DNA from 2 places in the Promicromonospora sp. Marseille-Q5078 genome. Region 1 is predicted to be linked to the other one. Evidence: riboswitches for the same ligand, from Rfam matches in the RefSeq annotation. Region 1 holds a riboswitch; the other holds the start of a gene.
What was found. Region 1 has a riboswitch for FMN ahead of ribD (bifunctional diaminohydroxyphosphoribosylaminopyrimidine deaminase/5-amino-6-(5-phosphoribosylamino)uracil reductase RibD). Riboswitches for the same ligand answer to the same signal wherever they lie in the genome.
Positions count from the first base shown of each region.

Region 2: it holds a riboswitch for FMN, as region 1 does, so the genes downstream of both, pnuC (nicotinamide riboside transporter PnuC) here and ribD (bifunctional diaminohydroxyphosphoribosylaminopyrimidine deaminase/5-amino-6-(5-phosphoribosylamino)uracil reductase RibD) in region 1, are expected to answer to the same signal.

Region 1 covers NZ_JBNPQG010000001.1:2,267,776-2,272,171, forward strand. Annotated here, with positions in the region: gene der (ribosome biogenesis GTPase Der) at 1-742, shown strand, start outside; gene ACQFYA_RS10455 (hypothetical protein) at 761-1,813, shown strand; gene ACQFYA_RS10460 (YfbO family protein) at 1,856-2,296, shown strand; FMN riboswitch at 2,395-2,524, shown strand; gene ribD (bifunctional diaminohydroxyphosphoribosylaminopyrimidine deaminase/5-amino-6-(5-phosphoribosylamino)uracil reductase RibD) at 2,665-3,759, shown strand; gene ACQFYA_RS10470 (riboflavin synthase) at 3,763-4,389, shown strand; gene ACQFYA_RS10475 (bifunctional 3,4-dihydroxy-2-butanone-4-phosphate synthase/GTP cyclohydrolase II) at 4,386-4,396, shown strand, end outside.
Region 2 covers NZ_JBNPQG010000001.1:3,968,823-3,973,218, forward strand. Annotated here, with positions in the region: gene ACQFYA_RS18250 (class I SAM-dependent methyltransferase) at 1-465, shown strand, start outside; gene ACQFYA_RS18255 (TetR/AcrR family transcriptional regulator) at 476-1,294, shown strand; FMN riboswitch at 1,404-1,535, shown strand; gene pnuC (nicotinamide riboside transporter PnuC) at 1,663-2,376, shown strand; gene ACQFYA_RS18265 (hypothetical protein) at 2,383-3,069, opposite strand; gene ACQFYA_RS18270 (histidine phosphatase family protein) at 3,111-3,638, shown strand; gene ACQFYA_RS18275 (acyl-CoA dehydrogenase family protein) at 3,709-4,396, opposite strand, start outside.

The sequences.
Region 1 (4,396 bases):
GCTGCTGAACAAGATCGCCGGGGCCGAGCGCGTCGTCGTCGACGAGACCGCGGGCACCACCCGCGACCCGGTCGACGAGCTCGTGACGATCAAGGGCGTGCCCTACTGGTTCGTCGACACGGCGGGCATCCGCCGCCGCGTGCACCAGACGCGCGGCGCCGACTTCTACGCCTCCCTGCGCACGCAGGCCGCCATCGAGAAGGCCGAGGTGGCGGTGGTGCTCGTCGACGCCTCGGAGCCCATGACGGAGCAGGACACCCGCGTCATCTCGCAGACGGTCGACGCCGGGCGCGCCCTCGTCATCGCGTACAACAAGTGGGACCTCATGGACGAGGATCGCCGCCCGTACCTCGAGCGCGAGATCGAGAAGGACCTGGTCCAGGTGCAGTGGGCGCCGCGGGTCAACGTCTCGGCCCGCACGGGCTGGCACACCGACCGGCTGACGCACGCCCTCGAGACGTCGCTGGAGTCGTGGGACATGCGTATCCCCACGGGCCGCCTCAACGCCTTCCTCGGCGAGCTCGTGGCCGCGCACCCGCACCCGCTGCGCGGCGGCAAGCAGCCGCGCATCCTGTTCGGCACGCAGGCGTCCACGCGGCCGCCGCGGTTCGTCATCTTCGCCACGGGGTTCATCGAGGCCGGGTACCGCCGGTTCATCGAGCGCCGCCTGCGCGAGACCTTCGGCTTCGAGGGCTCGCCCATCGAGATCAGCGTGCGGGTGCGGGAGAAGCGCCGCCGATGAGCCGCCGATGAGGCGCCGATGAGCGCCGGTCCGCTCGCCTCCAGGGGTCGCCTGCTGCGCCTGGGCGCGGCGCGCGACACCTCCGCCGTCCGCCACCTGGTGACGTTCCTCGTGGTCACGGTGGCGACGGTGCTGGTGACGCGGTTCCTCCTCGCGGCCTCGGGGTACCCGCAGGTCGGCGGCGGCGGGCTGCACGTCGCGCACGTGCTCTGGGGCGGGCTCGGCATGGCGCTCGCCGTGGTCGTGCTGCTGTCGTGGGTCGGCCCGGCGCCGCGGTCGCTGGGCGCCGTGCTCGGCGGGCTCGGCTTCGGCCTGTTCGTCGACGAGATCGGCAAGTTCGTCACCTCCGACAACGACTACTTCTACGCGCCGACGGCGGCCCTCATCTACGCGGTCGTCGTGGCGCTCGTGCTGCTGGTCGAGGCGTTGCACGGGCGGCGGGCGCGCCACCCGGCGGAGTTACTCGCCGTGGCGACGGACCGCGCAGTTGCCGGCGTCGCGGGCGGGTTCACCGACGCCGAACGCGAGGAGGCGCGGACCCTCGTGGCGCGCGGGCGCGGCGAGCCGGGCGCGGACGAGGTGGCGGCGCTGGTGGAGGCCGTGCCCCGCGACGACGTGGCCGTGCCCGACCCCGTCCGCGCCCTGGTGCGACGGGCGTCCGCGTGGTTCGGGGAGGCGATGGAGCGCCGATGGGCCGCCACGCTCGTGATCCTCGCCGTGCTGACCACCGCTGCCGGGTCGGCGGTGGTCGGGGTGCGCGTGCTGGTCGGGGCGGTCGACGTGCCGGCCTGGGTCGGCGCCGGCATCCTCGTGGCCGTCGCCGCGACGGTGGCCTGCGTGGTGCGGGGGATCCTCGTGGGGTCGGCCGACCACCGCGCGGGCGCGGTGTGGGTGCGCCGCGGCGTGCTCGTCAGCCTGCTCGTCACGCAGCTCCTCGCGTTCCGGGCCGTGCAGTGGGTGGCCGTCGCCGGGCTGGTCGCGGACCTGCTGGTGCTCGCTGCGCTCGGCGTCGCCCTCGGGCGGGACGACGAGCGGCGCACCACCCGGCCGGCCCGGACACAGAGCCGCTGACCGCCGTCGCGGGCCCGGCCCGGACGGCCTAGTGTCGGAGCGGTGATCACCCGCGACGAGCTGGACCGGCGCTCCGGTGCCGCCGACGACGGCGAGGACCGGCGCCTCCCGCTGCTGACGCTCGCCGAGTTCTTCGACGACAACGACGACGAGGAGTCGCTCGCCCCGAACCAGTGGGGCGACGGGCGTCCGCCGCTCGCCGAGATCCGGCGCCGCCTCGAGCGCCTGGCCGCCCAGGAGGGCGTCGCCTGGGTGCGGGTCGAGCTGCACGAGGAGTCCGTGGAGGACGACGGGGACTGGATCGCCGCCGAGGCCGTCGCCGTGTGCGCGACGCTCGTCCCCGAGGAGGTCGAGGAGCTCGTCGGCGCGGACGAGCTGCAGGCCGACGGCGTGGTCGCGGGGTACGTGTACCCCGACGACTGGTTCACCGACGTGCCGGACGTGCCCGTCGGCCACCGTGTGCTGTCCCTCGTCTGGGACTGACCCCGCGACGGCGCCGCGGGCCGGTGGGTGACGTGCACCACGCGGGCTTGCCATGGCCGCGTGCGGCGTGGCACGGTCGGCGATGACGAGCGAAATGCTCGCGTGCTCTGGGGTCGGTGAAATTCCGAGCCGGCGGTAACAGTCCGCGACCCGGTCACATCCTGTGACCGGTTGACCAGGTGGAACTCCTGGACCGACGGTCAAAGTCCGGATGGGAAGCGCACGCGACGGCTCCCCGTCCGGTCCGTACCCGGCCCCGCGTGGGCCGGCGCCGCCCACCGTGGAGGCACGCGACCGGTCGGTGCGAGCACGTCCGACCCAGCCTTCCTGCACCCCCGGGTCCGCGACCGGACGACAGGGGCAGGAAGATGACGCAGCCCGCCGGAACCCCGGCGACGGGTGCCACCAGGGTCGAGCGCGCCGCGATGCAGCGCGCGCTGGCGCTCGCCGCCCAGGTCCCCGCCCGCGGACCCAACCCGCGCGTGGGGTGCGTCCTCCTGGACGCCGACGGCGCGACGATCGCCGAGGGCTTCCACCGCGGGGCGGGCACGCCCCACGCGGAGGTCGAAGCGCTGCGGCGCGCCGTCGAGTCGCGCGGCCCGGGCGCCGCGCGGGGCGCGACCGCCGTCGTCACCCTCGAGCCCTGCAACCACCACGGCCGCACCGGCCCGTGCGTCGACGCCCTGCTGGAGGCGGGCGTGGCGCGCGTCGTGCACGCCCAGCACGACCCGAACCCGGCCGCGTCGGGCGGCGCTGCCCGCCTGCGTGCCAGCGGCGTCGACGTCCTCGGCGGCGTGCTGGCCGACGAGGCCCGCGCGCTCAACGCGACGTGGACCCGCGCGCTCGAGCTCGGCCGCCCGGTGGTGACGTGGAAGCTCGCGAGCACCCTCGACGGCCGGGCCGCGGCCGCGGACGGCACCTCGCGCTGGATCACCGGGCGCGCCGCCCGGCACGACGTGCACCGCCTGCGCGCCGGGGTGGACGCCGTCGTGATCGGCACCGGCACCGCCCTCGCCGACGACCCCGACCTCACCGTGCGGCACGCGCCCCTGACGGGCCAGCAGCCGGAGCGGGTCGTCGTCGGCCTGCGCGACCTGCCCGCGTCGTCCCGCCTGGCGCGGGCCGCGGCCGCCGGCGAGTCGGTCGCGCACCTGCGCACGCACGACCCGCACGAGGTGCTGGACCTGCTCTGGTACCGCGAGCACCGGCACGTGCTGCTCGAGGGCGGCCCCGCCCTCGCCGCCGCCTTCTGGCGCGCCGGCCTCGTCGACGACGTCGTGGCGTACGTCGCGCCGGTGCTGCTCGGGGTCGGGGCGTCCGCCGTGGCGGACCTCGGGATCGGCACCATCGCCGACGCCGCGCGCCTCGACCTCCTCGACGTCGTGGTCCTGCAGCGGGACCCGGCCGACCCCACCGACACCCCCACCGTGCGGCTCACCCTGCGGCCGCGGAAGGAGAGCTGAGCCATGTTCACCGGCATCGTGGAGGAGCTCGGCACCGTCGTGGCCGTGCGCGAGCACGCCGACGGGGCCCGCCTGACCGTCGCGGCGGACGCGGTGCTGGACGGCACCCGGCTGGGCGACTCGATCGCCGTCGACGGCTGCTGCCTCACCGTCGCGTCGATCGGGGACGACGGGGGCCGCCCGGCCTGGACCGCCGACCTCATGGCGGAGACGCTCGAGCGCACCAGTCTCGGGGCGCGGATCCCCGGCGACCGCGTGAACCTCGAGCGGGCGCTCGCGGCCGGCGGGCGGCTCGGCGGGCACGTCGTGCAGGGGCACGTCGACGGCGTCGGCACGGTGCTCTCGCGTACGGCGGGCACGCAATGGGAGGTCGTCGAGATCGCCCTGCCGGCCGATCTCGCGCGGTACGTCGTGGCGCAGGGCTCGACCGCGGTCGACGGCGTGAGCCTCACCGTGGTGCAGGCCGGGGGCGCGTCGTTCACGGTGAGCCTCATCCCGGAGACGCGGGCGCGCACGACGCTCGGCCGGCGTGCCGTGGGGGAGCAGGTCAACCTCGAGGTCGACGTGCTGAGCAAGTACGTGGAGCGTCACCTCGCGCACGGGCTCCTCGCGGCGGGGGCGGCGCGATGACCGCGCG
Region 2 (4,396 bases), 1.7 Mb from region 1:
GAGGCGGGGCTCGCCAGGCGCGCGTTCTTCCACCTGGCGGACGCCGCGGAGCTCGCCGTCGCGCAGCCGTACGACGCGGCCTTCGCCTTCGAGTGCGTGCACGACCTGCCCCGCCCGGCGGCCGTCCTGGAGGCGGTGCGGCGGGCGATGAAGCCCGACGGCGTGGTGGTGGTCATGGACGAGTCCGTGGCCGAGGAGTTCCACGCCCCGGCCGACGACGTCGACCGCCTCATGTACGGCTACAGCCTGTTCGTGTGCCTGCCGGACGGCCTGTCCACGAGCCCGTCGGCGGGCACCGGCACCGTGATGCGGCCGGCGACGCTGCGCCGCTACGCGCGGGCGGCGGGGTACTCCGGCGTCGAGGTGCTGCCCGTCGACGACTTCGGCTTCTTCCGCTTCTACCGGCTGCTGCTCGGGTCCGAAGGAGGGCGGACGTCGCGCGGACGAGGCGTGCCGCCGGAGTAACCTCCCAGGCATGACCGCCGTCCGGACGCACACCCACGCCCAGGCCGTCGACGCCGCGATCGACCTCTTCTCCCGGCAGGGCTACGAGCAGACCACCGTCGAGGAGATCGCCGACGCGGCCCGCGTCAGCCGTGCCACCTTCTTCCGCCGCTTCCGCTCGAAGGACGACGTGGTCTTCGCCGACCACGAGCTGCTCCTCGAGGAGGTGGTGGTCATGCTCGCCGAGACGCGGCCCGAGGCGCGCGCCAGCGAGGAGTCCGGCCGCGCGCCCGAGCGGGCGTGGGACCCGGCCACGGACCCGTACCTCGAGGTGTGCCGCGCGGCGCGGCTCGTCTTCGACCACCACGTCGGGCAGCGCGAGACGTCGATCGCCCGGCACCAGCTGCTGCAGCAGGTGCCCGCGCTGCGGGACCGCGAGCTCGTCACGACGCACCGCTACGAGCGCGCCTTCACCGCCTACCTGCGCGACACGCTCCCCCCGGACCGCTCCACCACGACGATGTCGATCGCGTTCGCCGCGTCCGTCGTCGCGGTGCACAACGCGATCCTGCGGCGCTGGCTGCGCAACCCCCACCTCGACCTGCGGCCCGAGCTCGAGGAGGCGTTCCTCGACCTGCGCCGGGCCGCCGTCTCCCCGTTCCCGCACACCGACGACACCCCCGCGACGACGACGGTGGCGGAGCCGGTGCCCGTCGACGCCGGGACCGACTCCGGCGGCCACGTCAGCACCACGACCGGCACGGACGGGCGGCGCGTCGTGGTGACCGTGCTGGAGCCCGGCGCCGGCCCGGACGACGTCGCCCGCGCCGTCCGCGACGCGCTGGCCTGACGCCCGCCGGTCGAGACGGTCACGCGGCCGCAACACGAGGGGAATGCGCCTGTGGCATCCTGCGTTGTGCAGGACGCCGCCGGGACCTCCGGCGGTGAGAGACACGCACGTACGTGCTCCGGGGTCGGTGAAATTCCGAGCCGGCGGTGACAGCCCGCGACCCGGTCTCCCTCGGGAGACCGGCTGATCTGGTGGAACTCCAGGGCCGACGGTCAAAGTCCGGATGGGAGGAAGCACGTGCGGCACGCGCCCGGCGACGGGTGGGTGCCGCCGGGCGTCGTGTCGTCGACGGCGGCCCCCACCGGGCCGCCCCGGCGCACGTCAGCCCTCACCCCGGATGCCGCACCTCGGGACCGGGAGAGTGAACGATGGACGTGATCGACACGTTCTTCAACGCCACGCTGACCATCGGCGACCAGGCGCTGCTGTGGCGCGAGATCGTGGGCAACCTGTTCGGGCTCGCCTCCGCGCTGGGCGGCATGCGCCGCAAGGTGTGGGCGTGGCCCGTCGGCATCGTCGGCAACCTCGTCCTCTTCACGGTCTTCATGGGCTCGTGGTTCGGCGACACCAGCCGCGCGGACATGCTCGGTCAGGCCGGCCGCCAGGTGATGTTCCTGATCGTGTCGATCTACGGCTGGGTGCAGTGGCGCCGCACGCAGCGCGCGGACCTCGAGGTCCGCGCCGACGGCAAGATCCCCGCCGAGGGCGGCACTGCGGTGCACCCGCACTGGGCGTCGGGGCGGCAGCGGGTCGGGATCGTCGTGGCGATGGTCGCCGGCACGGCGCTGCTCACCCCGCTGTTCCGCGCCCTCGGCTCCTATGAGCCGGTGTGGTCGGACGCCTGGATCTTCATGGGCTCCCTCATCGCCACCTACGGGATGGCCAAGGGCTGGGTCGAGTTCTGGCTCGTCTGGGTCGCGGTGGACGTCGTCGGCGTGCCGCTGCTCTGGTCGGCGGGGTACTACGCCACGGCGTTGATGTATGTCTTCTACGGCGTGTTCACGCTGGTCGGCTTCTTCGTCTGGTGGCGCATCCACCGCCGCGAGCAGGCGCAGACCGGCTCGACCGTCGCGGCGCCCTGACCCGAATCAGTCGTCTCCGTCGAGGACGGTCGACGGCGTGGCGCGCCGGGCCTCGAGCCGTTCCTCGGCCAGGACGCCGTCGACCAGGTCCACCGGGCCGCCGAGCGCCACCTCGACCGTGCAGATGGGCATCCCGAGGAACCACGACCGGTCCTCGGGCCAGACGTGCGAGGGCAGCTCGACCACGTCGTGGAGCGCGGTGACCGACCGAGGCGTCCCCGTCCACACGTGGTAGTCCCGGTGCGGCAGCTTCAGGCGTTCGACGGACGGCCGCGCGACGAGCCGGGCGAGCAGGTCCTCCTCCGCCTCACGCCGGGCCTCGGCGAGCTCCTCGGCGGTCGGCTGCGGCCCGTCCGGGTCCCACGCGAGCCCGACGGCCGTCCCGGACGACCGCACGCCGCCCCCGCGGTCGTACAACGACGGCCACCCCTCCCACAACGTGCCGTGCACGTGCTGCTCCCCCGTCCACGCGGCGAGCACGCCGAGCAGCACGTCGATGCGCTCGGAGGCCGCGTCCGGGTCGAAATCGCCGTCGTCGTCCCAGCCCAACGGGACGACGGCGTACGCGGCGTACGCCTGCGGCACGGCGTGGCCGAGCGTCGGCCCGAACTCCCCCAGCAACGGCGCGATCCACTCACCCGCGCGCGGGTCGTCGTCCCACCGGGCGCCCGCGCGGGCGAGGTCGTCGCTCATGGCGCTCGACCCTACGCAGCCGGTGGGTCACGATCGACCCGATGAACGACCACCCGACGCGGATCACCCTGGTCCGGCACGCGGCGCCCGAGGTCTCCGGCGAGATACCTCCGGGCGCCTGGCCGCTCTCTCGCGCCGGTCGCGCGGCCGCCCACGACCTCCGCCTGCCCGGCGGCGCGCGCGCCGTCGCGAGCGACGAACGCAAGGCGATCGAGACGCTGAGCCTCGCGCTCGGCGTCGCCGTTGTCCCCACGGACCCGCGGTTCGGGGAGGTCCGGCGCCCTCCCGAGCCCGTCGCCCCCGGCTTCCGGGAGGCACGCCGCGCCTGGGTCGAGGGCGCCCTCGACGCGCGGCACTTCGGCTGGGAGGCCCCGGACGTCGCGGCGCGCCGGTTCGACGACGCAGTGCGGGAGCACGCCCTCGGGCACGACCTCGTCGTCGCGACGCACGGCATGGTGCTCACCGCGTGGCTCGTCTCGATCGGCCGGCTGGCTCCAGGCCCCGATGCGGGCGGGTTCTGGGTGCGACTAGGGCTCCCCGACGTCGTCCCCGTCGCCCTCGGCCCCTGAACGGCCGCGCACGACGACGGGGACCCGCGCGGCTGCGCGGTTCCCCGTGGTCGTGCTGGAGGTGCGCGGGTCAGGCGAAGGCGGAGACCCCGGTGATGTCGCGGCCGACGATGAGCGCCTGCATCGACTCGGTGCCCTCGTAGGTGTGCAGGGCCTCGATGTCGGCGAAGTGCCGCGCGACGCGGTTGCCGAGCAGGATGCCGTTGCCGCCGAGCATGTCGCGGGCGATGGACGCGACCTCGCGCGCCTGGCGCGTCGTCGTGTACTTCGCGAGCGACGCCTGCTCGCCGGTGAGGGTGCCGGCGTCGGCGAGGCGGGTGATCTGCGCGACCAGCAGCTGCATCTGCGTGACCAGCGACAGCATGCGGGTCAGCCGCTCCTGCACCATCTGGTTCTTGGCCAGCGGTCGGCCGAACTGGATGCGCTGCGTCGCGTAGGCGGCGGCCGCCTCGTAGCAGGCGACGGCGTGGCCGACGGCGGACCAGGCGACGGCGAGGCGCGTCGCGAAGAGCACGGCGGCGGTCGCCTTGAACGACGTCGCGCGGGGCAGGGCGGCGCTCGCGGGGACGAACACGTCGTCGAGCACGATGTGCGCCTGCCAGATGGCGCGGAGCGAGACCTTGCCCTCGATCGTGGTGGCGGCGTAGCCGGGAGCGTCCTGCGGGACGACGAAGCCGTGCACCTGGTTGTCGCCGTCGTCGCCGACGAGACGGGCCCAGACGACGGTGATGTCGCCGCAGGAGCCGAAGCCGATCCAC